Regions from separate parts of the Arthrobacter sp. LAPM80 genome, predicted to be linked through region 2. Evidence: riboswitches for the same ligand, from Rfam matches in the RefSeq annotation. Region 2 holds a riboswitch; each other region holds the start of a gene.
The links. A riboswitch is a leader RNA that binds a small molecule or an ion and turns the genes downstream of it on or off. The one in region 2 is predicted to bind cyclic di-AMP.

Region 1 (9,793 bases), on a different contig from region 2:
TGGGTGTGCCCTGCTTGGTGCCGGGCCCAGGGAACGGCGGCCACGATGACTCCGTGAGCCCGGCACCTCACCCTGGGAGCGTCGGCTTCCAGGAGCACCGGGACCGTGCCCAGATCCAGTGCCCGCCACCGGCGCCTCCCCTCGCCCGAGTCATATTTCGGGCACCGCCGCCGGCATTCACCACAGCGGCGCTGCATCGAGGCCGTGGGCCTGACAGAGGCGATCAGGATCCCGGATTCCTCGTCATAATTGACGTCCTCCACGATCGTTTTTTCGACTCCAAGCAGAGTCCGCCATAGAGTTGCATCTTGCACGCCGTTTTCCCATCTTCAAGTTTCTTTCCTTAGACAGTCAGAAACCTAGACGGAAAGCGGCGTGCGCTCGTTAAGGCGCGCCAAAAGGACCCACGGAAGAGTCACAAGAGCCGATTAACAGGGGTTCTCTTGTGGCGTTAATGTTCTCAGGGAGATTGGATGGTGGCGTGAGGTTTTTTGCGCAGCCGGATGATTCGCAGGATGATGCCCGCTACGTACATGAGGATGCCAAGCCCCACGGACAGCGGCGGAAGGGTTGCAATCAAGACCACGCAGGCCAGCGCTCCAAGGACCTGGATGGCTTTGGGGTAGCGGCGGTCCGTGGCGGGTTGGGTGAAAGCGGCGATATTGGCCACCAGGTAGTAGATGAGCACGCCGAACGAGGAGAAGCCGATCGCCCCGCGCAAGTCCGCGACGGAGATGACCGCGCAGATCACCACGGCCAAGGTCGCCTCGGCCCGGTGTGGGACCTTGTAGCGGGGGTGGATCGCGGCAAGCCAGTGTGGCAGGTCATGCTCGCGGGCCATGGCAAGGCTCGTACGCCCCAGCCCGGCGATGAGCGCCAATAACGCGCCCAGCGCTGCGAGGGCCGCGCCGATCCGCACGATTGGTCCGGCCCATGCCCAGGAACCGGCGCCGACGGCCGCGGCCAGGGGTGTGGGAGTCCCAGCTACCCCATCCGGGCCCAGGGCTGCCAGAATGGTGACCGCGATGACGGCATAGACCACAACGGTAACGGCTAGGGCGATTCCGATCGCGCGGGGGATGGTCCGTTTGGGGTCACGGACTTCCTCACCCATCGTTGCGATCCGGGCGTAGCCGGCGAACGCGAAGAACATTAGTCCGGCGGACTGTAGGATCCCATACGCTCCGTGAGCCAGCAACCCGTCTCCGAGAACAGTGGCCGGATTTGCCACTGAGCCGCCCCATGATGCCGCCATGGCGATTGCCAGGGCCGCCAGAACGGCAATGACCAGGATGCGCGTGAGCCCCGCCGTTCGGGTTACTCCGTGATAGTTCACCGCGGCGAGCACGATCACGGCGGCGATGGCGACTGGGCGCTGCCAACCGGCTGGCGCTGCGTAGGCGGCGAAGGTCATGGCCATGGCCGCGGCGCTGGCGGTCTTACCGATCACGAAGCCCCACCCGGCCAGGTAGCCAGGCCATGGGCCGAGGCGTTCACGGCCGTAAATATAGGTCCCACCCGAAGTCGGGTAGATGGCAGCGAGCTGGGCTGAGGAGGTGGCATTGCAAAAGGCCACCAGGGCTGCAACGGCGAGCCCGACCAGCAGACCGGACCCGGCAGCGGCAGCAGCCGGGGTGAAAGCTGCAAAAACTCCTGCCCCGATCATTGAGCCCAGCCCAATGACCACAGCGTCGAATGTGCCGAGTCGACGGGCCAGGCCCTGGGGGCTACTCATAACTGTTCTCTTTCGATAGGTTGTGGAAGGATTTCGGCGGCGAGTTCGGCAACGGACCGGCGGCCCTCACCCAGCGCGTCCAGGCCTGCCTTCGTGGCCCGGTAGACTCGGCGCGGCCTGCCGCCGACGACTTCCGGGCGGGAGAGGAGCAGGCCCTCTTCCTCCATCCGATGCAGGGTCGGATACAGGGTCCCGGGGGAAATGGAATACCCGTGGTTGGCCAGCTCTTCGGCCATCCAGGCTCCATGGATGTCTTCCTCCGCTGCGTGGTGGAGGATATGCAGCCGCACCGCCGCACGCATCAATTCACGCATCACGACCCCAATCTGTCAATATCCGATATCGGGAAACGATATCTATGGTGGATACTACGTCAGATCCTTCCCCAAATGTCAGCCGGCACGGAGTATTTCCGGGAAACCTTCGACGGTGCTGACCGGACCCATGGCTGCACTGCGTCGCCGTCGACACGCATGGACCTGGAACGGAACACCGTGCCGCGAAAAGTGCGCTTTCCACAAGATCGATGCGTCCGGTAACGAACGTTGACGGAACATGCTGGGGAGGAGACCGCCAAGGCTGTGACTGTCACATGCGGATGACGGGTTAGCTGCGGATTTAACCGCAGCTGGATTGGTGGTTCCGCCTTTCGGGCTGAACCACCAAGCCCAACCGCGTCGTGGTAGTCGGTTAGTGTCCGCCTCCGAGTCTCCCTGCCATGCGTTCACGCATCTTCAGATTGGCCACATTCAGACCCTCGATTTCGACGGTCTTGCCGTACTTCTTGTACTTTTCGGTGATGGCATCCACTGCAGCGATCGTGGAAGCATCCCACAGGTGCGAGTTGTACATGTCGATGACGATGGGCTCGGATCCTGCGCATACTCGAACTGGGTGTAGAGGTCGTTGGACGAGGCGAAGAACAGTTCACCGACCACCTCGTACTTGGCGATTTGCTGTCCGAAGTGTTCCTCGATACTTCGCTTCACCGTGACGAAGTGAGCCACGCGCTGGACAAACAGGACCATGGCGGTGAGCACGCCCACACCCACTCCGATGGCCAGGTTGTCGGTGACGACGGTGAAGACGGTGAAGACCACGGTGGCGAGCATGACCGTGGTTTCGCTCTTGGGCATCATTCGCAAGGTGGAGGCCCTGATGCTGTGCCAGTCGAAGGTGGCCACTGAAACGAAGATCATCACCGCCACCAGCGCAGCCATCGGGATCAAGGCAACGATGTCGCCCAACGCGACGACCAGGATCAGCAGGAACACGCCCGCGAGGAAGGTCGAGATCCGGGTGCGGGCACCGGAGGCCTTGATGTAGCTTTACCTGCATCCGTTGTACTGACACCGACGCCGCATTACTGCGTGCACGCATGTCATCACCGATATTCACCAGCGAACCTCCAACCCTTTACACGATTCCACTACCTGACACACTGCCGCCCTTGGCCATGTGGCCGGCTTTCCCTGCCTCGGACTACTACGGCGGCTCCGCCCCAAAAACGCCCTTCAACAGGCAAAGTGTCTATCCGCCCCACCAAAACACAGCGGCACGGAACGAGAGGATTCTGGTTCCCTGGTTCACTTGCATTCGATCAGCGAGTGAGGCACCCGGCTTTACCCCTGCGGCATCATCACGGCTACGCCGTAGACCTTCACCGTGATCTCCTGGCCCCAACGAGGCAAACCGAACCAGGAGTCCCCCGCCGCTCCCACTACCTGTGGAAGAGAACGGGTACGCACCGCACCCCTGCCCATATTTCCTTGATTTGAGCAGGCACTGATTGAAGAGGTTTAACAACACCGGTTCCTTACGTATACCTTCCCGCCTCGCTCACCAGACCCTGCCCGTCAAGGAATCCCGGACCGTTCCGACTTCGTCACGGCTGCTCCCACCCCACCCATCAACCCATGGGCCCGGCTGCCGTCAGCTTCAACCAGCACCTACGAGTGCCAGCAGACCGAGGTCTCACACCTCCATTCGAACAACAAGCGCCTCGTGGCGCACGTCTTACTTCAGCAGAACCAAACCTCGGATCCAAGCTGAGTTAGGATCTGTTCCGGAGGGGAACCTTGGGTTCTCTTACCGGGTGATCGTTGCGGGCTTCTGGAGAAGGGTGCCTTCGAGGATACTGCCGTGGAAGGTTCGGGCGGCGACGATGATCCAGGCGGTTACCAGGACGGCGTAGCCGGTGACGGCCATCCACTCGAACAGGGCCAGGTGTGTGTGAGCAGCGAGGCCGGTCAATCCGGTGACGCAGGTTCCGATGGGGAAAGTGAAGGACCACCAGGTTAGGGAGAATGGTAAGCCCTGGCGGGCGGTGCGGATGGTGATGGCGGTTGCGAGGGCTGCCCACATGAGTGCGAAGCCTAGGACTGGAACCCCGTAGAGGACGCCGAAGGCTTCCATCGCCCGGGCTAGGGTCCCGGACACGGCGAAGTGGGCATTCCCGCCCAGCAGATTCGCGGCAGTAATGGACTGGCCTAGTGGACCCAGAACGATCCACAGAGTGGGGACTGCCGCAGCGGCCCCGATCTTATGTTCGGCCAACCGGCTCCAAATCAAGGTGATAATGATGATCGAGGCCAGTAGACTCATTCCAAACATCGCATAGCAGCCCATCAGCAGCGTCATCCGTGCCTGTCCGGCCGGGACGTAGGGCAGCAGCAGCGCTCCGGTAGAAGCTGAGACCATCGGTGGGACCACGGGCATCAACCAGCCACCGAACGCGCTGTCCTGTTTGACCTCATGACGAGTGAACTGCAGATACGGGATCGCGACGGCGCTGGCCAGACCTAGTACGGTCCCGGCGGTCCACAACACTACATCAATGCCGAGCGCCAGCTGTTCGCCAAGGATATCTTTGCCCAGCAGCAGGGTCCCGGCCCCGACGGTGAGCAGCGCCATCGGAGGTGCGCCGTAGAAATGCGCCATCACAGGATTTGAGTGGTGGCTTTTGGCGGTCTCTCGGTGCCTGAGCCAGTGCACCCCTGTCGCGGCGGTCAGCAGGATAAGCAGCAATGACGCGAGGGCCCAGACGAGCGTGGCGCCGGTGCGTAAGCCGGGGAACTGCAAGGGAAGCGTCGCAGCGGCAGTCGCGACGATCCCGGTGCCCATGATGGATGCGAACCAGTTCGGGGTCAGGTTCGCAAACAGGTCAGAGGGCCTATCCAACAGGCGCAGGACACGACGGCCGGTAGTACGTCCTCCCAAGGGCAGTGCCTGTGGTGTGGTGTGGTGTTGGTTGGTGGTCAGTAGCATTGTTCCCATGTCTTCCATGATCCCGGTCTTAGAGCTGCCGCAGTAGGGGGCATAGACTTGTTAGGCTACAAGCCTGACTTGTATCACAAGCGTTCTTTCTGAAGGAGAATCCTCAATGCTCAGCCCCCGGATACCGGAGCTCTCCGCTTTGGAAATGCTCGCTTCAGTTGATGAGCTAGGATCTCTCTCTGCTGCTGGGAAACACTTAGGGCTTTCTCAGCAGGCCGTCTCCTCTCGGATGCGTTCCCTGGAGTCCCAGATCGGGTCGGCGCTGTTGACCCGGACCCCGAGGGGATCCACCCTCACAGAGGCCGGTGTTCTAGTCGCGGGGTGGGCTGCGGAGGTCCTTGCCGCCGCGGAGCGGCTCGATGCTGGGATAGCCTCGCTCCGATCCGACGCCGCTCGTCAGCTGAAGGTCGCAGCCAGTCAGACGATCGCTGAACATCTTGTGCCGCTCTGGCTGGTCGCACTGCGCCGGCAGCAGGAGAGTCTGGGGCTCACTCCCACGGTCGTGGAATTGACGGTGGGCAACAGTGAATCCACCGTGGCTATGGTCCGCTCCGGACAGGCGACCCTCGGTTTCATCGAAAGCCCCCACCTTCCCCCGGGCCTGAGCGCCGCCGCGGTACAAGACGATGACATGGTCTTGGTTGTCGCGCCGGAGCATCCTTGGGCGAGGCGACGGACACCCGTCACAACAAGGGAACTGGCAGCAACAGCACTGGTGACTCGGGAACACGGCAGCGGCACCCGAGATGTGCTTGAGCACCTGCTCACGACCGCCGGAGCCGAGGCTCTAGCAGAACCGTTGGTGGAATTATCAACAACAGCGGCCGTCCGCTCCGCTATTGCCGCTGGCACAGCCCCCGGCGTGCTCAGTGCACTGGCCGTCCGTGACGACCTAGCCCTGCACCGGCTCGTCGTCGTCCCCGTCCGCGGTCTGCCCCTACGCCGGACACTGACTGCTCTCTGGCAGACCGGCGGCTCACCTCCTCTAGGGCCGGCCAGAGACCTGACAGCCATCGCCGCCAGCGTTTTACCAATATCCGGCACCCGCCGGAAGGTATGAGACCCGGCGGCTTCGGAGCAAAGAGCGTGATCAAAACGTCCCCCGCCCGATGGTCGCAGAAAAGTAGGAAGCGCTGTCTAAAGCAGTCGATTTCGAGTCTTACTTGGCACAGGTGCGGACCTCACCGATCCGCACCTTTCTGCCAGCAGCCACAGCACGATTTGCCGCTAACCGTCAGAAGAACCTGGCCGAAACCAAGGGTGCCTTGGTCCCCGCCGTCTCAGAAGTGCTTTTTGTCCGCGTCCACAACGCCAGCAGGTTCCAGATGGCCGCCGTTTTGGTGGCCGGACATAGCCAGTGGAGCGGTGAAGATTGGATCCGCCGGTCTCCATCGGTTATCGAGGTGGAAGCCCCAGCCGATACCAGCCTTGGCCGAGGCTGGTGCTGATCTCTTAAAGAGATTCCCCGCCCACACAGCGGAGATAGTGTATAGGCTGCCGATCTTGTTGTCACGATGAGATGCGGGAACTGAACCGTCCCAGGATTCATGGCCGCCGTTTTAGTGGATGCGTGTTAGTTAGCCAGTATTGGTGTTGGGGCTTTGAAGGTAGGCCATTAAACGGGACCAAAATGGAATCTTGTGGCTGCCACAAGGGCCGCCTGTCGTGGGGTGTGACTGGTAGGTTGCGTTGATTCTCAGCGATCCAGTACGGCATTACTGGTGCGGGGTTAAGGTTCATTTTTCCTTATCGGCGGCCGGTACCTGAGCTAGCCGTTATTCTACTGGACCGCAAGAGGCGAGAGTATGCACTGCCTTGGCTGGGACTCTGGAGAAACTGACGATGGCAATGGTGCCCACAATTAATAGGTAACGAAGTTATAACTTTTGGCTCGATGTCCGCTAAGCTAATAAAAATACATGCCCCAAACGGGTATGTTTGTGGGCCGCTTCGCCAAACCCCGTCGGCGGGCCACGACTATTGAGCTTCTTGACGGGGGCGGAGGAACCACCATCGGCGCCATAGTGCGCCTTGGGGTGAAGTCCACCTGACACATCATGGATCTCACATGCGTGTGTTGGGCGGGCCGGGCAGGCACCTCGTCCGAATCCGACAGCTAACTTCGCCGGCGTCGAGAGGATTGCCATTTTGTCTGCCGCACCCCAGCATGGCCGCCGTAGAGCCACGCCCACCAAATCTTCGCCAGCATTGCCGGGGCGCCATTGGGCCCCGGGAATCGAGTCGAGATTCAGAGGCGGCGTAGGCCGCAAACAGATGGGTATCGTCGCGGTAGTAGGCGCCATTGCCCTGACTGCTTTGCCGGTGGCACACGCCGAATCCCACCGCTTGGCACCGGCCGTCACCGCAGGGGCTCCTGCGGCTGCGACAACGCCGCAGCCGGCAGTGATTGCCGACAAGGATGTTGTGGTGACTTTTGCCAGGCCCTTGGTGTCAAGCAAGCCTGCACCTCCGGTCTCGCTCGCTGATACGGTAAAGCCCGCCGCTACAGATCAGTCCGCGCTGTTGGGCGCGGCTGCGCCACAAGCCCCGGAGCAAGCCCCGGCTGTTCAAGCGGCCGCCGGGCTGCGCGCGCCTCTGGCCGTTTTGACGGTGACCTCTCCATTTGGATACCGCACCAATCCGTTGACAGGCGCGGCGGCGGAAATGCATACAGGTATTGACTTTGGTGCTGCATGCGGAACTGCGGTGTTCGCCGCTGGTGCTGGCACGGTGACGGAGGCGGGCTGGAGCCAGTACGGTGGCGGCAACCGCATTGTTGTTGACCATGGTGGCGGTATTCAGAGCACGTACAACCACTTGAATAGCATCGCTGTCAGCGTTGGCCAGACGGTCGGTGCTGGTGCGCAGATTGCCGGCGTCGGAACAACAGGGAATTCCACCGGCTGCCACCTGCATTACGAAGTAATGGAAAATGGCCAAACTGTCAATCCTGCCCCGTACCTCTAGCCAACTCCACGGCGCCAAACGCCGGTGAGGCCGACTGCCACCAGGCAGCCGGCCTCTCTGGTCATCCGTCAGCGTTTCTTGGGAGTGGCCCGTCCGGCAAGAACGGCTCCGAGGATCATGAGGACTGCGGCGGTGGGATAGCCGATGAAGAGGTCTTGGATGCCGGGTGGGCCCCCAGTGATGGCGACGTGGGCGATCCAGTGGGAGAGTCCCACCAGGATCCCGACGGCTATGATGAGTTGTCCCATTCGGACCAAAAAGCGGTGGTGGCGGTAGTCCTTCGCAGCGTCGCTGCCAGGGAGGTTGTTGCTCATGGGGGTGTCTCCTAAGGGGTGTGGTGGGGTCAGCCGTTGGTGCCGCCGGAGCAGGCTGCCCCAGGTTCGGGTGTTTGAGGGCCCATGGCATACGCCTTGATGAAGCTGGGCAGGCGGATATCCCCGGTGTTCGGGACGTTGAGCTGAATTCCCCACGCGGAGGCGGTTACAGCGGAGGCCTGGTCCGGGTTGGGACTGAGCAGGACATAAGGCTTGTTCTTGACCAGTGTTGTCAGCGTTCCCAGATCTGCTGGGGAGAGACCGGGCTTGTAGGTGATCCACACTGCGCCGTGTTCAAGGGAGTGGACGGCCCGCTCTTCGTTGACGGGTTCCGGGTATATGCCGCAATTCGTCCAGGTCGGCGAGTGGTCCCCGCCGACTCCGGGGACCTGCGGGTAGCCCACCTGAGTTTGGATGTGGTTGCGGGTCAGGTTCGAGTAGGTCTCGACGCCGGCGATGGGCTTCTTGGCGGCCTCCTCCGTGGCAGTTCGGGTCTGAACTGAGCCGGTGACGACGAACGTGACGATGGTGATGACGGCGATGGCCAGCAGGCCAAAGCCGCCGTAGATAAACATGTTTCGTTTACGTTGCTTGCTCCGGTGCTCGGCCAACACGGCCTTGACTTTTCCCTGGCGCTCGGCTTGGCGGTCAGTGGAATCACTCATGGGGGGCGCCCGGGGTTGAAGGCTTCACAGCGTCGTCGGGGGAACTGGTGGGCTCCGCTGGATTTACGGTTGAGGAACTAGCGGTGGAGCGTGGCTTGCGGCGCGCAGCGAGGAACCAAGCAGCCCCGGCCAGTAAGAGCAGGCCTGAGACCCAGGTGTTGACTCGTAGTCCCAGGATGGTGTTGGCATAGTCGGAGCGCAGCAGTTCGAAGATGAACCGTCCGGAAGTGTAGAAAACAACGTAGAGCGCAAATACGGATCCGGCACCGAGACGGAATTTTTTGTCAAGGATCAGCAGTACTGCGGCGGTGGCTAGGCACCACAGGGATTCGTAGAGAAATGTTGGTTGGAAGTAGCCGAGCACCACGGGTGTCCCGGCATTGTCGAGGACGGCGCGGCCGGTGGTGAAGTCCATCTGGTGGATCTGCAGTTTCCACGGTGCCGTGGACGGGTCGCCGTAAAGTTCGTTGTTGAACCAGTTTCCCCACCGGCCCAGGCCTTGGGCGATCAGCAAGCCAGGAGCGGCAGCGTCAATCAGGGTGGTGAACGGGACATTGTGGCGGCGGCAGCCAATATAGGCCCCGAGCAGGCCCAAGGCGACGGCGCCCCAGATACCCAGGCCTCCGTCCCAAATTTTCAGGGCGTTCCAGGGGTTTTTCCCGGGCACGAAATACAGTTCGGGGTCCGTGATGACGTGGTAGAGGCGTCCGCCGACGATGCCGAAGGGGACCGCCCACATCGTAATGTCCAGGATCACCCCCGGTGTTCCGCCCCGGGCGGTCAATCGCCGTCCGGCGAGCCAGACGGCAATGATGATTCCTGCCAGGATGCACAGG
Region 2 (9,793 bases):
TGAAAACGGGACCTGAACCGACGTTGACGGAGAAGACTGCGGTCGTGCCGCCGCCCCATCCACCGTGTACGGCCTGGCCGTTGCCAATGTAAACAGCGATGTGAGCCATGCCCATGCCGCCATCTGCGTAGTAGATCAAGTCACCGGGCTGGGCTTGGCCCTGGGAAACCGTGCGGCCCAGGCTCAGGTAGCCGGCGGGCCAGCCGTGGAAGTTGATTCCAGCGGCAGCCAGGGAGTTGCTGGCAAGCGCGGTGCAGTCCTGGCCAACGCCAAGCTGAGCCAAGGCTGCGCTGGCAATGGTGGCGCCAATTCCGCTTGCAACTGCAGGCTTGGGAGCAACCTCAGGGTTGCTGGTGGTTACAGTCGGAGCTGCTGCGGCTGCCGGTGCCGGTGCCGGTGCAATTTCTGCAACCGGTGTCACTGCAACGTCGCTGCTCTGTGCCTCTACAACTGCCGGCGCTTCAACAACGGGAGCCGGGGTGGAGGTGATTGCGGGGGTGGCGAAGGAGATCTTCACCGTGGATGCTGCCGTGATGGTGGAAGCAAGTTCCGTCTTCAGGTTCAGCGTGGTTGCACCGTCTGAAGCGCGCTCCACAGTGGGAGTAGCCGCGTTTGCTGCGATGCCGGACGTAAGGACCAAGCCGGAAGCTGCTGCGATAACAGCAGCCTGGCGACCAACCCCGCCGACATTGGAGCTGACGGCTTTCGTGAGGGTGGACATCGTGCCGGTCTTAACAACCTCGGCGCGGTGGCGCCCAAGGGCAGTGTTTGAAGCCAAGAAGGATTCCTCTCCCAATGCCTGCGAGGTAAGCTGTCGGATTCGGATGGGAGTCACCCGGTCGCTCCACGTTTCAAGGCACAGGGAATTGCTTCCCTAAAACTGTGACTGAACGCTTCGCGGCTTCACCCCAAGGATTTCGCACGTGATGCGAAACCCGATTATTGGTTCCCCCGCCCCTGCCAGACGATTGATACGAACGGACCATGAGTAGTGGCAGAGCTAGGCAATCCACTCACGGGCGCCGGCTTGATTCGAAGCTGGCGCGATTACGACGGTACAACAGATTTTTCGCAATGTCACGTTCAGGTCACGGTTCTGTGACTAAGTCGTAATCTAAATCAGCCTGTGGAGGAATTAAAGCCAGCCCATGGGATCGATGGTCTCGTCATTGACGATGACCTCGAAGTGAAGGTGGGGGCCGGTCGATGCGCCGGTGGAGCCACTGAGCCCGACCGCGTCGCCACGTTCAACCTTTTGACCAACCTTGACCAAGTTGCTGCTCATGTGGTTGTAGGAGGTTGAGAGCCCGTTGCCGTGGTCGATCACCACGCGGTTGCCACCGCCGTAGCTGTGCCACCCCGAGAAGGTGACGGTTCCGCCGGCGGCTGCAAGCACATCGGTGCCGCTCGCAACGGCAAAGTCCTGACCCGTATGGTGCTCATCAACCTGGCCCGTAATGGGGCTGATCCGGTCGCCGAACGGCGAGGTTGGCGTGAGCACCTTCAGCGGGGCCGACAGGGTTCCCTTGGCGGCCTGGGGCGTGACCTTGGAGGCATTGACCTTCAACGTTTCCTTGAGCCGGCCATCCGGGTTCAACGCGCTGGTGATGCCGGGAGCGGCAAAAGTAATGGGAATCTCGGCTGAGGCAGACACAACGGTTTCCACCGAGGACGCCGTCGAAGCCTGGAAAGAGGGGGCTTCCACAGCCTGACCCGAAGGCAGCGTGACCGCGAGCACCAGACCGGTTGCGGCCATGGCTACGCCAACTTTTTGACCTGCACCGCTGGCGGCCCCAGCACGCAGAAGCTGGGCCACTGAATTATTGGGAACTGCTGCACGCTCCACAGCAAGGGCTTCACGGCGACCGCCGGGCACCACGGTGAGCTCATGAGTCACCGGCGACGACGCACGACGGCGTCCCCGCTGTTTAACCTCTGACACTAAAAACCTCTCTGTATGGCACCTGCGAAGTTAGCTGTCGGATTCGGATCAGAGAGTCTTGCTTTTGATCCGGCCCATGCTTTGGCACACGGCGTCCCGTGGCGCAATGGAATGCGTCCAGGATTCGTGCGGCTTCAAGTGTGGGCTTCACCCCAAGGCAGACTGGGCTGTCTGCCAAAAGTGGTTCCCCCGCCCCTGCCTCATTGATTATTGTCCGTTCCGCGAAGGCAAGGTTCGGTGTCGCGGAACGGTAACGCTTTGGTTACAGCGTCAGATAGTTACTATACGGTACAGGCGGTAAACGTAACAATTCCGTTACCTAGAGTGTCAATAGTGTCCTGTCAAATCCCGTGGGCCCAACGCTGACCGAAAAGACAGTTGACAGGACCGGCGTCGGCCCTGATAGGGCAACTCCGACGGGCGCGGGCAAGGCCAACGGGCCTCGCCAACACGGACGGTTCAGGAATGGCCCGGGCACGCAACAGGCCCGGCTTGTGCCAGCCGGGCCTGCAACAACAACGGTCACTCGCGACAGGGCCAGTGCAGCCCGAGTCGCGCGAAACCGCTTGTCAGCTCATGGAGACAAACACATGCGAGGCGACTTCCGGCGGCAGTTCCAGTGCTCCCTCGATGTCAGGCACGCGCACCGAGATGTAGTCGCCCACCTGTGCGAGGGAGATTCGGGCCCCCGGGCGCAGACCGCCCTCGTCGAGCTGCTGGAGCAGTTCCGGATCCACCTGGATGCGCTCGGAAAGCCTGTGAATAACGACTTCCTGCCCTGGCGCATACGTGGCCATGGCGTCAACCAATGTGACCAATCCCGCAGCAAAATTGGGCGAAATCTCTCCGCCCAGTTCCTCAAGGCCGGGGATCGGGTTGCCATACGGGGACTCGCTGGGTTGGCCCAACAGCTCATAGAGGCGTCGTTCAACGCGCTCGCTCATGACGTGTTCCCAGCGGCAGGCTTCCTCATGGACATAAGCCCATTCCAGGCCGATGACATCGGAGAGGAGGCGTTCTGCCAGCCGGTGCTTGCGCATGACGCGTGTGGCTTTGTCCCGGCCTGTGGGGGTCAGTTCCAGGTGCCTGTCGCCGGAGACGATGACCAAACCGTCACGTTCCATCCGTCCGATGGTTTGAGAAACGGTGGGCCCTGAGTGGTGCAGGCGCTCGGCGATGCGCGCCCGCAGGGCAACAATGTTCTCTTCTTCCAACTCCAGGATGGTCCGCAAATACATTTCGGTCGTGTCAATCAGATCAGCCACGTCAGCATCCTCCTGTTAATTGGGGTTTTTGGGCAAGGACTTTCGTGTCTACGTTAGCCTGATTGCCGCGAAACCCGGTAAACCCGCATCCGAGGCAACCACTGTAAGGCAGTGAATATTTCCCACCGACCGGACACTTTTCCGCTTAGGGCCCGGTCTACGGCAGAATTGACACCAGCCCTTGGCAACCAATGAAACTTCCATCGCTTAATTTTTGGAGCAACTCGTGAGCGAATCCACGCCCCTCACCATTCCCGCCAACCTCCTCCCGGCCGACGGCCGCTTCGGCGCCGGCCCGTCCAAGGTCCGTGCCGAGCAGGTTGCAGCACTCTCCGAAGCCGGCTCCACACTCCTTGGCACCTCCCACCGCCAGGCCCCCGTGAAGAACCTTGTGGGCGATGTCCGCAGCGGCCTAAAGCAGTTCTTCGGCGCACCGGATGACTACGAAGTGATCCTTGGCGTTGGCGGCTCCACAGCATTCTGGGACGTTGCAACATTCGGTCTGGTTGAGAAGAAGGCCCAGCACCTGTCTTTCGGCGAGTTCGGCTCCAAGTTTGCCTCTGCCACCAACAACGCACCGTTCCTTGAGGCCTCCTCCATCATTACGGCTGCCCCCGGCACCCGCCCCGTCGCCGTCGCCGAGGCTGGCGTGGACACCTACGCGTGGCCGCAGAACGAAACCTCCACGGGCGTTGCCGCCCCGGTAAAGCGCGTTGCCGGTGCCGACGAGGGCTCTTTGGTCCTGATCGATGCCACCTCCGCTGCCGGTGGGTTGGCCGTGGATGTGCGTGAGAGCGATGTCTACTACTTCGCCCCGCAGAAGAACTTCGCGTCCGACGGCGGCATCTGGCTTGGCTTGTTCTCCCCCGCGGCTCTTGAGCGTGCGGCACGCATTGCTGCCTCCGACCGCTGGGTTCCGGACTTTTTGAACCTCAAGACCGCCATCGACAACTCGTTGTTGAACCAGACGTACAACACGCCTGCCCTCTCCACCCTTGTCACCTTGAACAACCAGGTCCAGTGGCTCAACACCAACGGCGGCCTCGACTTCGCCTCGGCGCGCACGGCAGATTCCGCCGGCCGCCTGTACTCCTGGGCCGAGTCCTCCAGCGTCGCCACCCCGTACGTGGTGAACCCGGAAGACCGCTCCAACGTCATCGTCACGATCGACTTCGACGATTCAGTGGACGCCGCCGCCGTCGCCAAGATCCTGCGCGCCAACGGCATTGTTGACACCGAGCCCTACCGCAAGCTGGGCCGGAACCAGCTGCGCGTCGCAACGTTCGTGGCCATCGATCCTGAGGATGTCACGGCGCTGACCAGGTGCATCGACTACGTCATCGAGAACATGTAACCACCTCTTTAGAAAACGGTGAAGGCCGCTTCCCTGTTCGGCGGATGCGGCCTTGGTTGGCCAGCCCACCTCCGGCACGTGCCTGGGGACGGTCCTTCACACGTCAAAAAATCGAGCCCCGCCAGATTCTGGCGGGGCTCGAAATTCCATGGCTTTATGCGGGACTGTCTTTAGTAGAATTCGGCACTGTCGGCGCCCGCTGACTCTTCGACGCCGTCCGTGGGGGCGTCATCGGAATCATCAGAGAAACCGTCGGCGTCTTCCCCGTCGGCCTCCTCATGGGTGTCCTCTTCATGGTCAAGGTGTTCCTGGGCCTGAAGCTCCCGGACCGCGACCGCGCCGTCGGACTCCTGCTGATCCTCGGGCCTGACCCGTTCCGACCAGGGCACCCACGCAGGTGCCAACACCGAATCTTCGGTGGGCAGCAGGCCAACTTCGTTGACAGTTGCCTCCTTGCCGCGCGATACCCGTGCCAGCGTGGCAAACCACACCCAGCCCTGGTAACCGGCCTTCTTGGACTCAAATAAATGTGTCACGCACCGGATTCCTTCACTGCGCGCGCCCAGGTGCCTCCCAATGTCCTCATTCTTGGCAATGGACCTCACGGCGTTGCGTGCGGGGTCGACTTCGGCGGCCAGGAAGGCATCAGGCTTCCCTACCCGCCAAACGGGCACGCCGGGTCGCTGCTCGTCGGCAACCTCTGTGGCTGCGGCGGTGGAGGGGGCGGTTGTATCGCCTGAAAGATCGGTCATCGTGGGCACCGTTATGCGTCGAAGTTGTCGGCAACCTTGCGCAGCGCTGCGGCAATCTTGCTCGCGTCACCGTCAGGATACTTGCCGTTGGTCAGGGTTCCTACAGAGTGCTCAAGCAATGAAACCAGGTCCTGGACAATTGGGGCGAGGTCGCGGGCGGGCATGCGCTTGGCTTTGGCCACAGTTGCACTGCGGTCCAGGATCTTTGCGGCCATGGCCTGGGCTCCCTTGCGGCCGTCGGCCACTCCGAATTCCATCCGCGTGCCGGGCTTGATGTCCCCGGCGTCGGCGGGCAGGGCGTTGGCGCGCAAAAAAACTTCGCGGCCGTCATCGGCGGCGATGATCCCGAAGCCTTTTTCGTTGTCGTACCACTTCACTTTGCCGATAGGCACTTGCTTTACCCCTTAAAAAGTCTTGTTGGCGTGAATCACGATCCGTGCCATTGCCAGCGTACTTCGCCGTACCCACGGCCAGGAATCCTGCGGCCGGTACCTGCGGTGACAGATCGAATAGCTCTAATACCTTCTAGGTTACCGTGTCGGGCAATGGTCGGCGGCTTTGTGCCCCAACTGTCCGCTGTTAGCGTTATGTGCATGAGCCCCCTTTATTCCGCCCCGCAAAACGTAGGCCGCGGCTGGCAAATTTTCAACTACACGGCCATGCTCATGGCGCTGCTTGCATTGATCGCCCTGATCGTTGTTCTCGTCAGCAAATGGGCCGGCGGAACACCGTGGCCTGGCTTCAACTGGATCGCCATGATCGCGTTGCCTTTGGCGTTTCTCATGATGGGCGGCAGCGTACTGCACTCTGTGAGCCTCCGACGCCGACTCTGAGTCCGTGCCCCTGCCACCGAGGCCATGGCTGCTGAAACCCAAACTTCGGACGCCGGTGACGGTTGGCACCGTCAGGCGTAGGATCACAAATCAGGGGTCCACTGCGGATCGCTCGTCAAGTCAAGGGGTCACCATGGGCACGGAGGAGTCAGTTGCCGCCCACTACGGGCGCGGCAACGTCGAAAAACAGTTGCTTGACATCGTCGAGGCTGGTGGCGGGAATCCGGAGGCCTTTGCCCCGGCCAAGCTGCACGGTGCCGACCAGTTGCACGTCGGCGGGGCGGATGCCACCACCAGGGTGGCCACCCGGGCCGGCATCAGCCATGCCACCCGGGTGCTCGATCTCGGCTCCGGCATGGGAGGTGTGGCCCGCCACCTGGCCCAGGAATTTGGCGCCACGGTCCACGGCGTGGACCTGACACCGGAGTTCGTTGCCGCCGCGCGATCCATAACCGAACGCACCGGCCTCTCAGGGCAAGTCACCTTCAGTGCGGGCAGCATCCTGGCCCTGCCGTTCGGTGACTCGGACTTCGACGCGGCCATCATGGTCCACGTGGGCATGAACATCCAGGACAAGGACAAGGTCTTCGCCGAGACCGCGCGCGTGCTGCGCCCGGGCGGCGTCCTGGCCGTGTACGACATCATGCTCATGGGTGGGGACGTGGAGCAGTATCCGCTGCCGTGGGCGGCCACTGCGGCGACCTCGTTCCTGCAACCGCCACTGGCCTACACAGATGCCCTGGCCCAGGCCGGATTCCTGGTTGACCAGGAAGCCAAGCCGCTGGCCGAGGGCATCGCCTTCCTGGAAAATGCACTGGCGTCAGGAGGTCCGTTGGGAGTGGAAGCACCCGCCCTGACCAACCTGCTGGCCGCGTTCAGATCGGGACTGCTGGCACCCGTGGAGATCTACGCGCGCCTGCTCTGAATTTGCTGGGCCCCGGCGCCGGTCAGAACAGTATCCGCAACCGTGCCAACCTGTCCCCGAGCGCCGAATCCCCTGAGAGCGTGGTGACGCCCGATTCGGGCAGCCTCCCCGACAGGCTGCGGCACAGCTCAAGGCTGTCGGCCCGCAGCTTGCCCGCCACCGCCCCCTCACCCAGCCGCCAGGTCCCTGCCACATCTCCCGTCAGTTCAAGTTCGACGCCGGGACCGGCACCCCACGCCGTTGCAGCGTCCCGCACTATTTGTTCCACCACAAGCCTGTCGGCCACAGTACGTACCCGCGGTTCTCCCGTGGCCCGGGCCAGGTCCAGGCCGTGCATCCAGGCGTCGCGCACATAAATGACGTTGAACAGATAGCCGATCCGCAGCGGTGTATTGCCCGGGGCCATGGTCCGCTCCACCGTGATTCTTGCGGGGCCGTTGGGGAACCTGCCGACGCGTTTGACCACTGCGGGGATGTTGGCCCGGTAGTGCGCGCCCAGCTGGGTTGTGGATTCGTGTGCATGGTCGTCAACCTGCACCTGGTTCGCGGCGTCAAGGGACGAAAGATGCGGGTAGCGCCGTCGTCCCTTGACCCTGCGCCACAGCAGTGCTGGTATCCCCGTCATGTCTTCCTGGGCGCCGATCAGGTGGCAAGCCATGTGCCGCACTGTCCAGCCGGCGCATTCGGTGTCCCCGTCCCACTGTTCGGGGGTCAGCCGTTCCAAGGAGCCCGCCAGGGCGGTCATGACGGCGAGGTAGGCGTCGGCGGCGTCGGGCCTGCTGGTTTGGGCCAGGGCTCGGGCGGAGATGATGGTGTTCATGGTGCCCTCTCTAGGGGAGTGTAGCGGGCCAGCCACATCTGCAGTGCGGGGTCGAGCAGCCGGGCATACCGCCCGGATCCGGCCGTGGCGTTGGGCTCATTGGCCAATTGTTGGGAGACGACGCCGGCTGTCACCGAGGTGAACAGCAACAGGGCGTCATCGCTTGTGGCGGCCGGAATGAGCCGGCCCCGCTCGACGGCGAGCACAAGCAGCGCCCGCATATCGGCAACCATGGCGACGTTGGGGGCGTAGGCCGTGGCTGACGGTTCGAATCCCGGGACCGGCCGCCAGTTGAGCAGCTGGGCACTGACGGGATGCATCAACGACCAGTCGGCATAGGCGTGCGCCCCGGCAAGCAGGGCGGCGATGGGATCTCCGCCATGGCGCGGATGGTTTCCGGCTTTGCGCACCGTGGCTGTCAGGTCCGCGGCGCCTTGGGCAAAAAGCGCGTCGTAGAGGGCCATCTTTGACGGGAAGTATTCGTAGAGCGAGGGCGGCTTCATGCCGACAGCGCGGGCGACACCAGAGAACGACATCCCGGCCACACCATCGCGCGCCATCAGTTTTACGGCCGCGGCGAGGATTTCCTCAATGGTGGCCTGCCTGCGGGCTGCGCGCCTGTCCTGGACAGCTTCCATCTCCCCAGTGTGCGCCTAATGGCGTTAGGAATACAAGAGGTCGTTAGGGAAATCCCCGGAGCTTTGTGCCGACAGCTGCCGCCTGCCCTCGACGGGCGTCACCCATGCCTCATGCCGGGAGGATGTCCATGGAAATAGTCAGGGCCGGCGTCGTGACCTGCGCATTGCCATCCGAGGTGCCCTGTCGGCCTAGCCGTGGTCGTCGGAAATGATGACCGTGATGTTGGGCTGGCCGGGCTCTGCGCTCGATGGCATGAGTGATCATTTCCTTGCCTAGGTGACGATGCGGGTTAGTGCCGCCGGGCTTTCAGGCCAACGCGGCCTTCAGCGCCGCAAGCGCAGCGGCCACGGGCGGGAGGTCGGGGTGCCAGGCACGCTCCCATTCAAGGGATATCCAAGGATCGTCCACGCCGTGTGCGGCCGAGATGCCTGCAACCAGGGTTTTCATCTCCACCAGCGGCAGCTCGCCCTCCCCCGGCAGCGTGAGCGTCACGGAGTTCGTGCCGGGCGTTCGGACACCGTCCTTGTATTGCGCGTACGCCAGCCAGCCGCCCAGCAGTTCGGCCGTCAGCTGCGGCGCCTCGTCGTGCCGCCACGGGTGCATGAGGTCCCAAATGACCTTCACGGGGGCGTCGGCATCGACGTGGGCCAGAATGCGCAGCAGGTCCGACGCCCGAGGGTGCGAATCGTGGGTCTCCAACAACATCACCACCCCGCGTTCCCGTGCATGACTGGCGGCGGCGTTGAGCCGGCGTGCCCCCAGCAGATCGGCGGCAGCCATCGGCACCGAAGGTTCCTCCCCTCGTTCGCAAGGTTCCATTTCGGCACCGGGGAACACCCGCAGCTGTGCGGGGTGTCCGGCGTTTCCTGCAGACAGATCAGCGGCAAGGTCGACTGCTGACAGCAGCGCCGCGAGCACCGGATCGGTTGTGCCGGACCGGCCTGGGGCATCGGCGCCCGGGGTGGGAATCCCGCCCTCGTCAGTTTCAGGGGTGCAGATGCGCACGTAGCTGGCCAGCGTCACCACCGTCAGGCCAGCGTCGGCCAGTGCTCCGGCAATGACGGCACGGGCGGCCGCATCCATGCCGGGGTGGACAAATTCGCCGTCGGCCGCCCGCAGCTCAAGGCCCGTGGCTCCCGTGGCGCGGGCAGTCTCGATGACCTGGGCCAGGGAATCGCCGGGACACCCCAACGTGGAAAACGCCAATGGCACGGTGACCCCTTCAGCAGCATGTGAACTCTCACAGTAACTTGGAAACCGCTT
Region 3 (9,793 bases), on a different contig from region 2:
CTGGGCCTGCGGGACAAGGGTTTGGGCGTAGGCCCGGATGTCCTGGGCCAGCTTTGCCAACGACGTGCCGGCAGCGGCAGCCGTGTCCTCGTCAACGCCAACATAGAGGACGAAACCGCGGGCCACGTTGTCGGCAGTGACGCCGCGCAGCTTGTCCACGCCGGCGATGACGGGTGTGGGCGCAGTCATGGGATTGCTGTCCGTTGTGGGGGGCGTACGCAGGCGGAGCGCTGCACTGACAGGCTCCGAACGGTAACCATTGCCGTACCCGGGCCCATCCAGCTGGGAGGGTCGGGCCAACTGGCCGGGGCCGGCATTGCGTGCCCCCGCCCTGGCGGCGTTACGAACAGAGATATGGACGTATCCGGATGCTACTGACATTGAACTACCTAGCTGTATGGCCGTGATCCACGGCGCGAATGCTTTCCATGAGTTCCCTTGCCCGGGGGACTCTCTGTGCCCTGCAATGAGGGCGGGCCCATGGGCCAGGGCTGGCATCTGCCACCGTTTATTGCGTGGCGTCCTGGGGTGTGCGTTAGACCTGCATTCGACAACCACACATAAACCGTCCGGTCGTTCCGAGGCGGACAGTTGCTGCGGCTGCAGGATTCACTGGGTGGGTGTTCACGTAAGCCAGTGTGCTACGTAACAAAGCAAACCCGCAAGTAACAAAGGCTCTAAATGTCCAGTATGTGAGATTGTGTACTATTTTGTGATGAAACACATAGTGTTGAATTGCTCTCATTTGATGGGTGAATGACGATTTACGTCAAACTTAATCAATTCTAGAGACAGTTCTGGTGCCATAAATTCTATCCAAATGGCCTATTGGGGAAATTCATTCATTTCCACAGAAAGCATGCCGAAGCCGTCCGTCGCAAGTTCACGGCGACGCTCAGCGTTCTGTCAGAATATGCCGCTAGGGAAACAGACGTTTACGTCATGCGCTTGACGTTCAAAGCGGTCCCATCGAAGTGAGAACGGTTCCATCGAGGCCGGGAGCGCTCCGTGTCCCGGCACATCCCTAGCCTCCGCTCCGGCGAATCCCCGGCAACATTGAGAGCGGGTGCAGATCCCTGATCTGGTCGCGCAAGCGGACATTGTTGCGCCTGTTCATCATCGCCAGGGCGACCAACCCGGAGCCGATGGCAACTATGGCGCCCAACCAGAGCGACCAGCGGGCACCAAACTCGGTGGCCATCCAGCCAACAAGCGGCGCACCAATAGGTGTGCCGCCCTGCAGAACCACCATGTACACGGCAAGCACCCGCCCCCGCATGGCCGAATCCGTGGTCAGCTGCACCGTGGTGTTACAGGCATTCATAAACGTCAGCGAGGCAAGGCCCACGGGCACCAGCGCCACGGCGTACCAAAAGTAGCTGGGCATCAAGGCCGCAATGCCAACTGTCACGCCGAATGCCAGGGCACCTCCGACGATGTACAGCATCCGCATGTTCTTGCGCCGTGCGGCCAGCAGGGCGGCGGCCAGCGTGCCAATCGCCATGACCGAGCCCAGCAGCCCGTACTCCCCCGGCCCGAGGTGGAACACGGTCGTGGCCATCAGGGCGTTGGTGATCTGAAAATTCATCCCAAACGTACCCACCATGAACACCAGCACCATGATCATCAACAGGTCCGGCCGCTGCCGGATATAAACAAGCCCCTCGCGGATCTGCCCCTTCGCCCGCGGCACGCGCACAACCGGGGCCAGCTCGCTGACGCGCATTCTCCACAGTGAAAAAATCACCGCCGCAAAGCTGGCAGCGTTGAGCAGGAATGCCGGCCCTGTACCCACCAGTGCAATCACGAGGCCCGCAATGCCAGGGCCTGCGAGACGGGCCAGGTTGAAGGAGGCACTATTAAGCGCGACGGCGTTGGGCACGTCCTCCTTCGCGACGACTTCGGAGACAAACGCCTGCCGTGACGGGGCGTCGAAGGCACTGGCAACCCCCAACAGGAACGCCAATACATAAACATGCCACAGTTGTACAGTCCCCGTGACGACCAAAATTCCTAACAAAAGCGCACAAAAACCCATTCCCATCTGGGTCACGAGCAGCAGCTTGCGTTTGTTGACCCGGTCCCCCAGTACCCCCGCATACGGTCCAAGGAAGATAATCGGCAGGAATTGCAGGCCCGTGGTAATGCCGGCCGCCGTGCCCGAGTTGTGGGTCAGGACCGTCAGCACCAGCCAATCCTGGGCAACGCGCTGCATCCACGTGCCAATATTGGACACAAATGCCCCGGCCACCCAGAGCCGGTAGTTGAATACTTTCAGGGCACGGAACATTGAATTCATTTAGACGCTCATCGCCTGCAGGATCAGGGCCGCGTCATGGAGGGTGGCCCGTTCCTCCGGGGTGAGTGAAGCCACCCGCTTTGCCAGCCAGGCCGTTCGCTTGGAGCGAGCCCGCAGCAGGGCTGCTGCCCCTGTATCCGTAATTCGCACCAGTACCTGGCGCTTGTCTTCCGGATTCTCTTCACGGCTGACAAAGCCGGCCGCCGCGAGGGCGTTGACTATCCGCGTCATGGACGGGGCCTGGATCTGTTCCGCCGCGGCAAGCCCTCCCACTGTCCGGGGCCCTTCCATGATGGAGGCCAGGACTGAATACTGGCCGGGGCTGATCTCCCTTGACGCCGCTTCGGCACGCAGCCGCCGGGAGGTGCGCATGACAGCCACCCGCAGTTCCGCCGCAAGCGGTCCGGAGCCGATCGTCTTCGCGGGCTTTCGCCTACCGCCACCCTCCGCAGGGGTGACGGTGGCGGCCTGCGCGGGGCCCGCCGTCGTACATTGCGGGGAGGATTCGGTTGGGGAGGTTTCAGTCATCGCCGCTCAGCTGCCTAGGTCAGAAGTTTGGTATCTTCGAATCACCATTCTAGATCGTTAGCAATGCTAAGTAAACCGAAGGTCGCGCACCCTTGATACAAACAGCGTTACCAAAATGTGACATCCTATGTCGTTTCAGTTACGCTGGCAAAAGTGCCGACCGAACCAACTACGGTTCTTGGCACCGATGGACGGATCGCCGAGCTCTGCCGCCGCCCATCTCCCTCCACATCCATGGCAGAGACGGGGGACCCAATCTTTGCGGGCCCTTCCACAATGGAAGCCCTTGGGGTTAAGCCGGCACACCGACAGCAGCGATCATTGCTGCCCGCGGTGGTGCCGACCGGATTCTCTAGTCCGTTCCCGACAGCTCACCTCGCAGGCGTAGAGAGGCTCCTTCATGTCCAATGCACCCCAGCGCGGCCGCCGCCGCGCAGAACCAGTCCGCCGCCCGTCCATTTTTGGACTCGCATCCGCCCGTCCCGGAAGCCACGCCGCCGGGATTGCCGGAGCCAGTTCCACGGTCTCGGCTACGGCAAAATGCATGGCGGCTGTGGCCGTCGTCGGCGCGCTTGTGGGCGCCGGGGCCGTGGCCCAGCAGGTGGGCGCTTCCGGTGATCCGAGCATGACGAGCCTTGTTTCCTCTGTCGGCAACGATTCGGCAGCCTCTGCAGTCACGGCTCCGGCCAATGCAGCCATCAGCTTCCCGGGGCTCTCTGTCTCATCGAACCCGTCACCCACCAATGCCCCCGTCAAGGTCCAGTCCAACGACGTCAAGCCCGAGACTGCCCCGAAACCGTCCGCGGCTCCCGCCCCGGCCCCCGTTGCGGTTGACGATCCCGCTGGAGCCCAGGCTTACGCCTCAAGCCAACTGGCTTCCTTTGGCTGGGGTGCCGACCAGATGAGCTGCCTGACCCGGCTCTGGGAGCGCGAATCCAGCTGGCTCACGTCGGCCGAAAATGCCTCCAGCGGCGCCTATGGCATCGCACAGTCACTGCCTGCCAACAAGATGGACAGCACCGGCAGCGACTGGGCCACCAACTACAAGACCCAGATTCGCTGGGGCCTGAGCTACATCGAGGGCCGCTACGGTTCGCCCTGCGGCGCCTGGGGACACTCCGAATCCGTGGGCTGGTACTAAAACCTTTCCAAGCGGCTGGGCATGACCGGTGGCGAATCGCCGACCCTGCTGGGCCCCCGGCGGCACCATCACGATGCGTGGCGCACCGCAATGGACGGCGGCCGATGCGGTTGAGGGACCGCATCCCGTTGCCGGTAAGGAACCCAATGGGTACGGCTTGTTTGATGTGATCTGCAATGTCTGGGAAGGGTGCTGGGACTACGCGGACACGGCCCGCTACGCCGCGTCAGCGCCCCCGACGCCGTGCTGGAGGATGTGGGTTTCAAGGCGGCCCGGGGAGCCGTCGGGACCCGCCGCGAGCTTGCCAGCGGTGGGAGCTATTGGGGATCAGTCCACGACGCCGTAGAGACGGTCGCCGGCGTCGCCGAGGCCCGGCACGATGTAGGAGTTTTCGTCGAGGCCTTCGTCAATGGAGGCAAGGACAACGTGGACGTTGTCCCGCCCGCCATGGGCGGCCTCGAGCCTGGCCAGGCCTTCCGGGGCTGCCAGGAGGCAGATGCAGGTGATGTCCGCAGCGCCGCGGGCAAAGAGGAAGTTGAACGCCTCGATCAGGGTTCCCCCGGTGGCCAGCATAGGGTCAAGGACGTAGACCTGGCGGCCTGTGAGGTCCTCGGGGAGACGCTCGGCATAGGTGATGGCCTCGAGGGTTTCCTCGTTGCGAGCCATGCCAAGAAAGCCAACCTCTGCGGTGGGCAGCAGGCGGGTCATGCCTTCGAGCATGCCCAGTCCGGCGCGCAGGATCGGCACGACCAGGGGGGTGGGCTTGACCAGGCCGGTGCCAATGGTGGAGGTCACGGGTGTCTCGATATTGACGGGCTCAACACGGACTTCACGTGTCGCTTCGTACGCCAAGAGGGTGACAAGTTCCTCTGTCAGCTGCCGAAAAATCGGTGACGGGGTGGTCTTGTCCCGCAGGACAGTCAACTTGTGGGCAATCAGCGGATGATCCGCAACCAGTACGCGCATGAATAAAAGCTACCATTGAGCCGTGCCCAACACACATGATTTCCCCCCCATGGAGACAACCACCACGGCTTTGCATGCCCAATGGATGGGCCTTGCCCTTGCGCAAGCCCGGCGCGCCTTGACGACCGACGATGTGCCGATCGGCGCCGTCGTGCTTGGACCCGACGGCGAGGTCCTGGGTTTGGGACGCAACGAACGTGAGGCGCACGGGGATCCGACGGCCCATGCCGAGGTGGTCGCGATCCGCGAAGCCGCGGCGAAATTGGGTTCGTGGCGGCTGGCCGATTGCACCCTCGTGGTCACGCTTGAGCCCTGCACCATGTGTGCCGGGGCGATCGTGCTGGCGAGGATTCCGCGCGTCGTTTTTGGGGCGTGGGATGAGAAGGCGGGCGCTGCGGGATCGGTTTTTGACGTGTTGCGCGAGCGTCGGCTAAATCACTGGGTTGAGGTGTTCCCCGGCGTGCGCGAGGACGAGTGCGCCGTGCTGCTGACCGACTTCTTTGGCGGACACCGCCGCTAGCCGGCCGCCGCAGCGAAGATTCCCTGCTGTAACGTCTTCTGACGAACCCGTTGACAGGGCTCCGACCAATCTCAGGGGAAAAAATGGCATCATGGCGCGACACCACATCCGAGGCGGCCCAGGAAGACTTGGGTGCATTGCTGAACATCGCCATGCCCTTTGCGGAACAATGCCTTGAAAAGTACGGCGAATTCTTCCCCTTTGCCGCCGCGATCGGCACCGATGGCGAGCCGATCTACCTCATGGCGGAGCCGGACGAAGATGACGCTATCGTGGTTTCGGACGTTTCGCTCAGCAACCAGCACACCGACGCCGTCCATTTCGCCGCGGAACACGCAGATGGGATCGCCCTGAGCATCCTGCAGCCGTACACGCTCGGCGACGGCGGGCCCGAGTGGGGCGAGATGACAGTCAGCATGGGCGAACCGATCCTCTGGCGCGCAACGGAGCAGTAATCCGGCCGGTTATTCCCTCGATGCGGCGTTGAGGGCGTCGATCCGCTTTTGCCTGCTCGACGGCGAATCCAGGCTGAAGGAGCGGAAGTCGCCCAGGTCCTCGCGAATGAAGGCCTCGACGTCCTGGATTCTTTGCTTCACGGCGTCGCTGGCCTTGTTGAAAAGCCAATGGGCGATGCGTTCCTCGCCGGGATCGTACTGCCACAGGCCGATGATCCGCCCGCGGTCCACGATGGGGTGGTCGGGCAGGTCGGCCTGCAGGGCAAGCTTGGAACTGAGCAGCTGGCGATCCCGATCGTCTTCGGCAAAGTGGTCCGCGGCGTTGCGTCGCAGCAGGAACAGGGCGTCGGTTCCTGCGAGCAGCTGGATTTGCTCGTCCTGGGGGGAGCTGAAATCCTCCGCTTCGGCAACGTCGGCCGCCAGCATCCACAGGCCGTCATGTTCGACGGCGCCCGCGGCTCCCAGCGCGGCCTTGGTTTGCGCCACGGTGAAGGCAGTGAACCACTGCGTCTGCTTGAGCGTGGCCCCGCCTGTCCAGGCCAGGTAGTTCGCCATAAGCCTTGAGCGGGCATCCTCCCCCGATTCAGTGGCGGGCGGCAGGCCCCACGCAGTGTAGGAGTAGCGCTGCTGGTCGAGCCGGCCGTTGACGGGAACCCGTCGGATGCGCCCGTCGGCCTGTAATAGGCCCAGCACCGTGGGAAGTGTTGTGGAGGCGCCCTTCTTCTTGCCCTCCTCGCCCAGGTTGCGGACAGCTTCCCCCAGCTGCTCCTTGAGCTGCTTCGGGTCAAGCGGGCCCTTGGCGTCCTGGAGAAGTTGCAACGTTTGCGCCTCCAACGACGCAACTTCCGCCCGGTCGACGTCGAGCTTGTCCAGGACCTTCAGCGTCACCTCCGCCGCGCCCTGGCCAAGCGTCAACGCCCACGCGTAGTCCGCTTCGCCCAGCACATAGGTGCAGCCGCGCGCCGTCGGAAGTTCGTGGATGCGCAGGGCAGCGACATCGGCGTCGGCCTGCTCCCTGCGGATGCCCGCGCGGGCGAACAGCGTCAGGTAGGGATTGGCGCCGCCGACCGACCGGGCCCAGCCCGCCCGGCTCAACACATCAGCCGCACTACTGCCGGCAAGTGACCCGTCAAGGCCTTGTTTGTGCCAGGTCCAGGCACGTTGTGCTGCGTTGTCCATATGCTTATCTTGCACCATGGGTACCGCGGATTTTTGTTGTGGCGTTTGACCCGGTAGGGTTGACGCGTTGGTGACGTGTCCGAGCGGCCGAAGGTGCAACACTCGAAATGTTGTTCAGGTGAGAGCCTGACGTGGGTTCAAATCCCACCGTCACCGCCAATGTGCAAGGCCCCTGCTTCCCTTTGTTTGAAGGAAAGCAGGGGCCTTTGTCATGTCCGAGCGGATATGTTTTGCGGGCGGATGCCGTTTAGCTTCAGATACTTGTACTTGGCTCCGAGACAGCCCACGGCCTGGACTTTATCCGGATGGAGCGTCAATGACGCCATGACGGCGGCTTTTTCGGTGGTGTCCGTGCCGATCGACGCACTCATGAACGGCAGACTTTCGACCTTGTCACGCAAGGTCGCGCGCTCGCCACCGGTGGCGTCGGTAATGACGTACGTATTGGGCTGATCTGCAACAGGGGTCACGGTCCAGGCGACCGGGTGTGTAAAGCTCAGGGAACCGCCCGGCGTCGTGAATGTTTGTTCCGCCGGCTCAACGGAGGCCTGCGTAGGTGTCGGGGCTTCCGTGGGGGCCCAGACGGGCGTGCTGGCGCCGTCGTGGGGCATCGCAGCTAGCGGAGAATCCCGGCACCGAATTCCTGCTTCTCATCCAGCCGTGCGAGGGCTTCGACGCAGCCGCCTGGCGTGGCCTTTTTACGGACCAGTCGCTGGTTTCAGGGCCGTGACGTCATTCTTTACGTCTGAGAGCCGCCGGGCGCGCGGCCAACTCCGTTTCGTCGATTTCCCCGTGGGCAAATCGTTCGTTAATGATTCGTTCGGCCTCGTCATAGGGCGTACCGTAGGGGCCATGTGGTCGTGGTCCATTCACACCCATGCCCAGGCACCCATGCCATAGTCCCATTCATACATCATGCGATATTCTCCCTTCTCACTCATTTGCCTATGGGTGAAGTGTCACCTGCTCGTGATCGTCTGTGTAGGGCCCTTTGACCTCAAAACACGCTGATGGGTCGTTTTCATGCAGCGGGATCCATGCGCGCTGTGCTGCTGGATATGTGGTGGCCTCTCACTATTTGAGGTAGGAGAAGACTCCCATCATGCCGCGTTCGGCATGGTAAGCGTTGTGGCAGTGGAAGAGCCACTGGCCCGGATTGTCCGCATCGAAGTAGATTGTGACGATCTGCTTGGGCCGCACGATGACAGTATCCTTGCGAGCACCCACCGTTCCGATTTGAAAAGTGTGGCCGTGGATGTGCATGGGGTGCCACATATCGGTGTCGTTGATGAACTTTACTTCCACCCGTTCCCCAGCCTTGATGTCGAAAGGATTCTGGAAGGGTTTGGCCATGTTGAAGCGTTGGCCGTTGATGCCCCAGTCGTAGTTGGACATGCCACCTGTCAGGCGCACCTCATGGGTGCGGTCCACTGCCTTGGCGGGCAAGTTCACGGCCGGATCTGCGGTGAGCTGGCCGCCGTCAACAACCTTGCCCTCCAACTTTTTTGGCAGGCTGGACAATGCCGGTGCTTTCCCGGTCCGTGTGGTGACCAGGCCGTAGGTCATCTGGGCTTTGCCCTCGGCCAGTGCGAGCACGGGGGTGTAGCCGTCGCGGACGGTCAGGATCGCGTCGATGCGCTCGCCCATGCCCAGGACGACGGCGTCGACGTCGGTGTGTTGGACGGGGAAGCCGTCGGTGTGGGTCAGGGTTAGTTTCTGGCCGGGGACCCCGACCCGGTAGGCGGTGTCCCCGGCGGCATTGATGATCCGCAGCCGGACACGTTCACCTGGATTCGCTGTGAAGGTCTCAGGGTTCCCGGGGTCGCGGCCGTTGAAGAGGTGGAGCGGGTAGGCGATGTCGCCTGCGTCCCCGCCCAAGAAGTCACTGGTGGCACCCATGAGCATGTGCCCCATCACCATCCCACCGCCCCCGCCGCCGTGGCTCATGCCGCCCATGGAGCCCATGCCCTGGGAGACTTCCTTCAGGACCTCATCCGGGGTTCCGGTGACACCATCGAGCCAGTCCTCCAGGACAATCACCCAGTCCTTGTCGTATTTCAGGATTTCCTGGGGGTCCTCAATGATCAGGGCACCGTAGAGGGCACGTTCCCGCTGCATCTCCACGTGCGAGTGGTACCAGTACGTGCCCGGGTGCGGGAGCTTGAAACTGTAGGGGTAGTCCTTGCCGGCGGCGATGGCGTCTTGGGTGAGACCCGGGACGCCATCGGCGTTATTGCGCAGGGCCAGCCCGTGCCAGTGGATGCTGGTGGGCTCGGTGAGCTTGTTGTTCAGTGTGACGGTGAGCTGGTCTCCGGCCGTGCCGCGCAGGGTGGGGGCGAGAAGGGCGCCGCCATACCCCCAGGTGGTGATCTTCTTTCCCGCCAACGTGGTGGAGAAGGGCTCGGGGGTGAGGGTCTTCGTAACGGTCTTTCCAGTGGATGCCCTCCGGGTTTCATACTCGGCGATGAGCGGATTGCTGGGCAGGATGCGGTTTGTCTGCCCGGTCGCGGTCGGACCCGGGGTGGGTGTGCAGGCGGCCAGGGCTGCCGCTGCGGTGGCCGCGACGGAGAGCCCCATGAAGGAGCGCCTGTTCAGTGTGTAGCTCATTGGATATTCCTTTGAAGAAGGTGTGGTTGGACGACGGTCAGGAAAGTGCCGGAGAGGTTTTGCAGCTGGTAGATTCACTGCACCCCCGGTCCCCATCA

Region 1: another riboswitch for cyclic di-AMP. It lies ahead of AAGW05_RS14070 (M23 family metallopeptidase); the one in region 2 lies ahead of AAGW05_RS02610 (M23 family metallopeptidase).
Region 3: another riboswitch for cyclic di-AMP. It lies ahead of AAGW05_RS12730 (hypothetical protein); the one in region 2 lies ahead of AAGW05_RS02610 (M23 family metallopeptidase).

The regions. Positions count from the first base shown of each region.
Region 1 covers NZ_JBCHVD010000014.1:78,103-87,895, forward strand. Annotated here, with positions in the region: gene AAGW05_RS14035 (ISL3 family transposase) at 1-314, opposite strand, end outside; gene AAGW05_RS14040 (APC family permease) at 461-1,735, opposite strand; gene AAGW05_RS14045 (PadR family transcriptional regulator) at 1,732-2,049, opposite strand; partial or broken gene AAGW05_RS14050 (STAS domain-containing protein) at 2,426-3,057, opposite strand; gene AAGW05_RS14055 (TDT family transporter) at 3,824-5,011, opposite strand; gene AAGW05_RS14060 (LysR family transcriptional regulator) at 5,118-6,071, shown strand; gene AAGW05_RS14065 (hypothetical protein) at 6,175-6,459, shown strand; cyclic di-AMP (ydaO/yuaA leader) riboswitch at 6,953-7,154, shown strand; gene AAGW05_RS14070 (M23 family metallopeptidase) at 7,286-7,978, shown strand; gene AAGW05_RS14075 (hypothetical protein) at 8,047-8,292, opposite strand; gene AAGW05_RS14080 (DUF3105 domain-containing protein) at 8,322-8,957, opposite strand; gene lgt (prolipoprotein diacylglyceryl transferase) at 8,950-9,793, opposite strand, start outside.
Region 2 covers NZ_JBCHVD010000002.1:46,372-56,164, reverse strand. Annotated here, with positions in the region: gene AAGW05_RS02615 (NlpC/P60 family protein) at 1-778, opposite strand, end outside; cyclic di-AMP (ydaO/yuaA leader) riboswitch at 783-984, opposite strand; gene AAGW05_RS02610 (M23 family metallopeptidase) at 1,136-1,942, opposite strand; cyclic di-AMP (ydaO/yuaA leader) riboswitch at 1,945-2,167, opposite strand; gene AAGW05_RS02605 (metal-dependent transcriptional regulator) at 2,512-3,207, opposite strand; gene serC (phosphoserine transaminase) at 3,434-4,561, shown strand; gene AAGW05_RS02595 (DUF3027 domain-containing protein) at 4,732-5,313, opposite strand; gene AAGW05_RS02590 (cold-shock protein) at 5,325-5,705, opposite strand; gene AAGW05_RS02585 (hypothetical protein) at 5,907-6,146, shown strand; gene AAGW05_RS02580 (class I SAM-dependent methyltransferase) at 6,280-7,071, shown strand; gene AAGW05_RS02575 (maleylpyruvate isomerase family mycothiol-dependent enzyme) at 7,094-7,891, opposite strand; gene AAGW05_RS02570 (TetR/AcrR family transcriptional regulator) at 7,888-8,529, opposite strand; gene AAGW05_RS02565 (sugar phosphate isomerase/epimerase family protein) at 8,837-9,742, opposite strand.
Region 3 covers NZ_JBCHVD010000011.1:97,101-106,893, reverse strand. Annotated here, with positions in the region: gene AAGW05_RS12745 (winged helix-turn-helix domain-containing protein) at 1-381, opposite strand, end outside; gene AAGW05_RS12740 (MFS transporter) at 1,025-2,299, opposite strand; gene AAGW05_RS12735 (MarR family winged helix-turn-helix transcriptional regulator) at 2,300-2,827, opposite strand; cyclic di-AMP (ydaO/yuaA leader) riboswitch at 3,031-3,224, shown strand; gene AAGW05_RS12730 (hypothetical protein) at 3,228-3,968, shown strand; gene AAGW05_RS12725 (SUMF1/EgtB/PvdO family nonheme iron enzyme) at 4,042-4,314, shown strand; gene upp (uracil phosphoribosyltransferase) at 4,296-4,934, opposite strand; gene tadA (tRNA adenosine(34) deaminase TadA) at 4,984-5,454, shown strand; gene AAGW05_RS12710 (hypothetical protein) at 5,538-5,909, shown strand; gene AAGW05_RS12705 (DNA glycosylase AlkZ-like family protein) at 5,919-7,088, opposite strand; tRNA gene AAGW05_RS12700 (tRNA-Ser) at 7,158-7,247, shown strand; gene AAGW05_RS12695 (hypothetical protein) at 7,298-7,699, opposite strand; gene AAGW05_RS12690 (multicopper oxidase family protein) at 8,163-9,695, opposite strand; gene AAGW05_RS12685 (F510_1955 family glycosylhydrolase) at 9,791-9,793, opposite strand, start outside.